Linked DNA regions of Megalodesulfovibrio gigas DSM 1382 = ATCC 19364. The protein of the gene in region 1 binds, or shares a complex with, the protein of each later gene. Links are inferred from orthologs where the notes say so. Each region holds a gene or a part of one and is shown on either strand. Other genes may lie near its edges. The genes, in order: rimM and rpsS.

What was found.
Region 2: the proteins of rimM (region 1) and rpsS are in contact, whole or in part, in a crystal structure (PDB 3A1P), measured with the Thermus thermophilus proteins. The link is inferred for Megalodesulfovibrio gigas DSM 1382 = ATCC 19364 from one-to-one orthologs. Residues at the interface, in WP_008632437.1 of Thermus thermophilus: Val4, Glu5, Ile6, Gly7, Arg8, Arg22, Gly23, Glu24, Val26, Leu84, Glu85, Glu86, Gly87, Arg88, Tyr89, Tyr90, Tyr91, Phe92, Leu94, Asp111, Ile112, Leu113, Asp114, Ala115, Gly116, Ala117, Gln118, Asp119, Val120, Ile122; in WP_011173711.1 of Thermus thermophilus: Lys28, Arg29, Leu30, Lys32, Thr48, Gln56, His57, Val58, Pro59, Val60, Tyr61, Thr63, Met66, Glu73, Phe74, Pro76, Thr77, Arg78, Arg81, His83, Gly84, Lys85, Glu86, Ala87, Lys88, Ala89, Thr90, Lys91, Lys92, Lys93.

Annotation. Positions count from the first base shown.
Region 1 is NC_022444.1:3,281,704-3,285,005, reverse strand. Bases 109-3,098 are described here. They hold rimM (ribosome maturation factor RimM), read left to right. Parts: upstream 109-1,291; coding sequence 1,292-1,906; downstream 1,907-3,098. Other genes in these bases: trmD (tRNA (guanosine(37)-N1)-methyltransferase TrmD), read left to right, coding at 2,723-3,098; DGI_RS14455 (FRG domain-containing protein), read left to right, coding at 1,863-2,720; DGI_RS14465 (KH domain-containing protein), read left to right, coding at 1,019-1,249; rpsP (30S ribosomal protein S16), read left to right, coding at 690-938; ffh (signal recognition particle protein), read left to right, coding at 109-662. Also shown: more of ffh, read left to right, coding at 1-108; more of trmD, read left to right, coding at 3,099-3,302. UniProt on the Escherichia coli protein: One of at least 4 proteins (Era, RbfA, RimM and RsgA/YjeQ) that assist in the late assembly stage of the 30S ribosomal subunit.
Region 2 is NC_022444.1:2,972,107-2,975,150, forward strand. Bases 260-2,991 are described here. They hold rpsS (30S ribosomal protein S19), read right to left. Parts: upstream 1,902-2,991; coding sequence 1,617-1,901; downstream 260-1,616. Other genes in these bases: rplP (50S ribosomal protein L16), read right to left, coding at 260-594; rpsC (30S ribosomal protein S3), read right to left, coding at 594-1,235; rplV (50S ribosomal protein L22), read right to left, coding at 1,251-1,586; rplB (50S ribosomal protein L2), read right to left, coding at 1,935-2,765; rplW (50S ribosomal protein L23), read right to left, coding at 2,768-2,991. Outside these bases: rpmC (50S ribosomal protein L29), read right to left, coding at 1-167; more of rplP, read right to left, coding at 178-259; more of rplW, read right to left, coding at 2,992-3,044. UniProt on the Escherichia coli protein: In the E.coli 70S ribosome in the initiation state it has been modeled to contact the 23S rRNA of the 50S subunit forming part of bridge B1a; this bridge is broken in the model with bound EF-G.

The DNA.
Region 1 (3,302 bases):
TGGACGAGCAGGACGCCATGGCCATGGGCGAGAAGATGATGCGCGCGGAGTTCGATTTTGAGGATTTCCGCAAGCAGATGCGTCAGCTCAAGAAAATCGGCTCCCTGGACGGGTTGATGAAGCTCATCCCCGGCATGGGAGACTTGCGCAAAAAGCTGGGCGAGATGGCCCCGCCGGACAAGGAACTGGTCAAGGTGGAAGCCATGATCAATTCCATGACCGTGCAGGAACGCCGCCAGCCCAAGCTGCTGCAGGACCCCTCCCGCCAGCGGCGCGTGGCCCGCGGCTCCGGCCGTACCGAGCAGGAAGTGGCTGCCCTGCTGACAAATTTCTTCGGCATGCAGCAGATGATGCAGCAGATGATGGGTGGCGGCAAAAAAGGCAAAAAGGGCGGCATGCCCCAGATGCCTCGCATGCCCAAAGGCATGGGCGGCCTGGCCCGTGGCCTGGCCGGCAGTGCGCCAAAACTGCCCCCCGGCATGGGCGGCATGGGCGGCATGCCCGGAATGGAAGGACTGCCCGGCATGGACGGCCTGGGCGGGCTTGGTGGAATGGGCGGCATGGGCGGAATGGGAGGCATGGGCGCAGGCCAGCAGCCAGCCCCGCCCAAAAGCGCATTCACCAAAAAGAAGAAGTCCACGCGCAAAAAGCGCAAGAAATAATTCGAGCTATTCAGCAAGGAGACCGCAATGGCCGTGAAGATTCGCCTCACCCGCATGGGTTCCAAAAAGCGCCCCTTCTACCGCATCGTCGCCATGGACGTGGAATGCCGCCGCGATGGCCGCGCCCTGGAAATCCTGGGCTTCTACAACCCCATGGTCAACCCCGCCGTGATCAATCTGGAGATGGACAAGCTCGCCAAGTGGCTTGACCAGGGCGCCGAACCCACGGATACCGTCAAGTCCCTCATCAAGCAGGTCAAGAAGGCCGCCGCCTAGGTGCGCCGTGCTGCCGTGGCTGGCTGCGTTTGCCAGCACGACGCGAGACAGGGTCCGGGAGGCCGTATATGTCCGACTCCATGAAATCGTTCATCGACTATGTCGCCCGGTCCCTGGTGGACAATCCTGACGCCGTGCAGGTGACGGTGAAGCCCGGGGACCAGGCTGACGTCATCGAACTCACCGTGGCCAAGGACGACCTGGGCAAGGTCATCGGCCGGCAGGGCCGCACTGCCAAGGCCATCCGCACCGTGCTTTCGGCCATCTCTGTCCGGGAAAAGCGCCGGGCAGTGCTGGAAATTCTGGAGTAGCGCCTCCCGTCGCCCACGGGCGGGACGCAGCGGAGGCGGGCCATGGCGTCGCAACTGGTCCTGGGCCGGGTGCTCAAACCCCACGGCGTGCGCGGCGAGCTCAAATGCGCCTGCCACGCCGAGGATGTGGAAGCCTTTGTGGCCCTGGAACGGGTCTGGCTGGCGCGCGGCCAGGCAGCGCCCAGGGCCTTTGCCGTGCGCAAGGTCCGAATGGCCTCCCCGGCGGAACAGGTGGTGCTGCTGCTCCTTGAGGGCATTGCCGACCGCACCCAGGCCGAGGCCTGGCGCGATGCCGACATCCTGGTGGACGCCGCAGACCTGCCCCCGCCCGATGACGACGAGGTCTACATCGAAGATCTGCTGGGCGCCGCGGTCCTGCTGGCGGACGGCACCCCCCTTGGCATCTTCGAGCATCTCCTCGAAACGGCCGAGGAATACGACGTCTGGGCCATCCGCTCTCCTGGCGGGCAGGAAATTTTGTTTCCCGCCCACGAGGACTTTCTTGTGGAAGTGGATGCCGCCACGCAACGGATCGTGATAGATCCTCCCCCAGGGCTGGTGGATATCTATCTGGCCGAATCTTCGTCCGAGCCGTTGCCCAAGGAGGCCCGCCATGACCAGTCAGCACGCCCCGACGGCAGTGGGGAGACGCCCTGACGACATTGTCGTCTCCAGCTGGATGGAGCTCTGTGAGCGCGTCTACGATCACAGCTGGCAGCCGGACATCCGGCACTTCCGCGCCAATTACGTCTTCCGCGGCCTCTCGGACATCAGTTACCCCCTGAATACCAGCCTGCAGCGTCTGGGCGGGCCGTATCCGCAGCTGGAATACCATCTGCTGCGCAATTTCAAGAAGTACGGCACAGCGGACAACCGCGACGCCACCCAGTCCGACTGGTGGTGGTGGGCTGTGGCCCAGCATCACGGGCTGCCCACCCGCCTGCTGGACTGGACCTACTCCCCCTTTGTGGCCATGCACTTTGTCACGGCCAACATGCAGCAGTATGACCGCGACGGCGTCATCTGGGCCATGGAGTTCGTCAAGACACAGCAGCATCTGCCAGCCCGGCTGCGCACTGTGCTGGAAGAGGCCGGCGCCAAGGTGTTCACCGCCGGCATGCTGGAACGCGCGGTGCGCAACATCGGGGACCTCGCCTCCCTGCCCCGGGAAGCCGGGGAAGAGGAGCGGCCGTACTGCCTGTTCTTTGAGCCGCCGTCCCTGGATGCGCGCATCGTCAACCAGTTCGCCCTGTTCTCGGTCCTGTCCGACGTCACCATGCGCCTGGACGACTGGCTGCTGAACCACCCGCAGCTCTGGCGGCGCATCGTCATCCCCAAAGAACTCAAGTGGGAAGTGCGCGACAAGCTGGATCAGGCCAACATCACCGAGCGCATCCTGCTTCCCGGTCTGGATGGCCTGGCCATGTGGCTGGCCCGACACTACAGCCCCAGCCGCACCCCGGCAGAATAGCCATGCATTTTACCTGCATCACGCTCTTTCCGGAATTCTTCGCCTCGCCCATGGCCTGCGCCCTTATGGGCAAGGGCGTGGACAAGGGCATCGTCTCCTTCGCCACGGTGAATCCGCGGGACTTCGTGACTGGCAATTACAAGGGCGTGGACGACCGGCCCTACGGCGGCGGCCCCGGCATGGTCATGCAGCTGGAACCGCTGTGCCGGGCCATCGAGTCCATCCCGCAGCCCGGCCCGGTGCTGCTGCTCACGCCTCGGGGGCGGCCCTTCGATCAGGCCATGGCCCGGGAACTGGCGGCCCAGCCGGCGCTGACCATCCTGTGCGGCCGCTACGAGGGCGTGGATGCCCGGCTTGGCGCACTGCACCCGGTCATCGAGGTCAGCCTGGGGGATTTCGTCCTCAATGGCGGCGAAGCCGCGGCCCTGTGCCTCATGGAGGCCGTGGCCCGGCTGGCTCCCGGCTTCATGGGCAAGGACGAGAGTGGGGACGACGAGAGTTTTTCCAATAGTCTTTTGGAATATCCGCATTATACGCGCCCGGAAGACCACGCCGGCCACCGCGTGCCCGAGGTGCTTCTGG
Region 2 (3,044 bases), 310 kb from region 1 along the record:
AGGGTGAAAATACGGGCGATAGTCTTTTTCACCTGGGGGAGGCGGGCGGTATTTTCCAACTGGGCCGTGGCATGCTGGAAGCGCAGATTGAACAACTCTTCGCGAAAGCCAGCCAGCTTTCCTTGCAAATCCTCGACGGACAGACCGCGCAGTTCCTTGACATCCATGATCGTCCTCCTAGACCGCTTCTTCGCGGACGACGATGGTGGTCTTGATGGGCAGCTTGTGCGCTGCACGGGTCAGCGCCGCCTTGGCCAGCTCCAGATCCACACCCTTGATTTCATACAACACTTTGCCAGGCTTCACCGGCGCGCACCAGCCGACAGGCGCGCCTTTCCCGGAGCCTTGCCGGGTTTCCGCGGGCTTGGCCGTCACCGGCTTGTCCGGGAAGACGCGGATCCAGACCTTGCCGCCGCGCTTGATGTGGCGCATCATGGCCACACGAGCTGCTTCGATCTGCTGGTTGGAGAGCTTCCCGTGCTCCAGGGCCTTCAGGCCGATGTCGCCGAACGCCACGGAATTGCCGCGAAGAGCCATGCCGCGCAGCCGGCCTTTCTGCATCTTGCGGAATTTGACGCGTTTTGGGGAAAGCATTACTGCACCGCCTCTTGGTCAAGGATCTCACCTTTGTAGATCCACACTTTCACACCGATGACGCCATACGTGGTGTTGGCGCGTGCCACGCCGAAATCCAGATCCGCACGCAGAGTGTGCAGGGGCACGCGACCTTCACGGTACCATTCGCGGCGGGCAATTTCCGCACCGGCCAGACGACCGGAACAGGCCACACGAATGCCTTCGGCGCCAAACTTGCGAGCCAGGGACAGTGTCCGCTTCATGGCCCGGCGGAATGCCACACGGCGTTCCAGCTGCAGGGCAATGTTCTCGGCCACCAGCTGGGCATCGATTTCAGGGCGACGGATTTCGTTCACCTCAATGGCGAACTCGTGCCCGAATTTCCGCTTCAGATCGCCGCGCAGCTTTTCAATTTCCACACCCTTGCGGCCGATGACAATGCCGGGCCGGGCAGTATGGATGATGATGCGAATCTTCCCGCCTGCGCGTTCGATTTCAATCTTGGCCACTCCAGCATGATAGAGCAGCTTTTTCACGAACTTGCGGATCTGATGATCCTCGTACACGAAGGCAGGGTATTCCTTCTTGCTATACCAGCGCGACAACCAGTTCTTGTTGTAGCCGAGCCGGAACCCGTATGGATGGACTTTCTGACCCACGGCCGTCTCCTCGCCTTATTCCTGTTCCGCTACAATCACAGTGATGTGGCTGGAGCGCTTCAGAATTTTGTTCACGCGACCCATGGAGCGGGTGAGATGCCGCTTCCAGGAAGAACCTTGGTCCACGATAATTTGTTTCACCACCAGCGAGTCCACATCCACCCCGGGAAGCTGCTCGGCGTTGGCCACGGCGGAAGAGACCACCTTGGTCAGCATTTCCGCTGCCTTCTTGGGGGTGAACTTAAGGATGTTCAACGCATCCTCGACCGGTCGCCCCTGGATGTTGCGAGCCACCAGCCGCACCTTGCGGGGGCCGATGCGCATATGTTTTGCGGTCGCTTTGACTTCCATGATCCCTGCTCCCAGGCGCCAGGCGCCCTGCTACTTCTTGCCGGCCTTGGCCTTTTTGTCGGAGGCGTGGCCGTGGTAGGTTCGCGTGGGGGAAAATTCGCCCAGCTTGTGCCCAACCATGTTCTCGGTCACAAAGACCGGGATGAATTTGCGGCCGTTGTGCACCGCAAACGTGAGCCCAACCATTTCAGGCACGATGGTGGAACGGCGCGACCAGGTCTTGATGACGCGGCGATCGCCGGATTCGTTGGCCCGATCCACCTTGGCGACCAGGTGGTTGTCCACAAAGGGACCTTTGCTCAGTGACCGAGGCATGCGCTCCTCCAATACCTTCTCGACTAAAAATGATTACTTCGCGCGACGATGTTTGACGATGAGCTTGGAAGACGCCTTCTTCTTGTCGCGAGTCTTGTAGCCCTTGGTCGGCTTGCCCCATGGCGTGCAGGGGTGACGGCCGCCCGAGCTGCGACCTTCGCCGCCGCCCATGGGGTGGTCCACCGGGTTCATGGCCACGCCGCGCACTTTGGGACGCTGCCCCAGCCAACGATTGCGGCCAGCCTTACCCAGGGAGATGTTCTCGTGGTCAAGATTGCCCACCTGCCCCACAGTGGCCAGGCCATGCGCAAGCACCTTGCGAACTTCGCCGGAGGGCAGCCGCAGCAGGGCGTACTTGCCTTCCTTGGCCACCAGCTGGGCATACGTACCAGCTGCGCGGCAGAACTGACCGCCCTTGCCAGGGTGCAGCTCCACGTTGTGGATGACGGTGCCCACAGGAATTTTCTGCATGGGCAAGGCGTTGCCGGGCTTGATGTCCGCGGTTTCGCCAGCCGTCACCGTGTCGCCCTGCTTGAGGCCCAACGGCGCGAGGATGTAACGCTTCTCGCCGTCGGCGTAGTGCAGCAGGGCAATGCGGGCGCTGCGGTTAGGATCGTATTCGATGTGCGCCACCTTGGCGGGCACGTCGAACTTGGCGCGCTTGAAATCGACGATGCGGTACAAGCGTTTGTGGCCCCCACCGCGACGACGGGCAGTGATGCGACCATTGTTGTTACGGCCGGCTTTCTCAGTAAGCCCTTCCGTCAACGATTTCTCAGGACCCTGCCGGGTAATTTCGGCAAAGTCGGAAATCGTCTGGAAACGCCGGCCGGCGGAAGTGGGCTTCAAGGTACGGATAGCCATGACTAGACCCCTTCAAACAGCTCGATTTTTTCGCCCTCGGCCAGGGTCACATAGGCCTTCTTGAAGCCGGACTCCTTGCCAACCGCGCGACCGAACTTGGTACGGAGACGGGGACGCTGGCGAATCATGTTCACGGCCTCGACCTTGACTTTGAAGGCCTCTTCCACTGCCTTCCTGACCTCGATCTTGTTGGCCTTGGGATGGACAAAGAAGATCACCTGATTGGCGCTCTCCTTGGCCAGCGTGGCCTTTTCTGAGATCAAAGGCTTGAGCAGAATC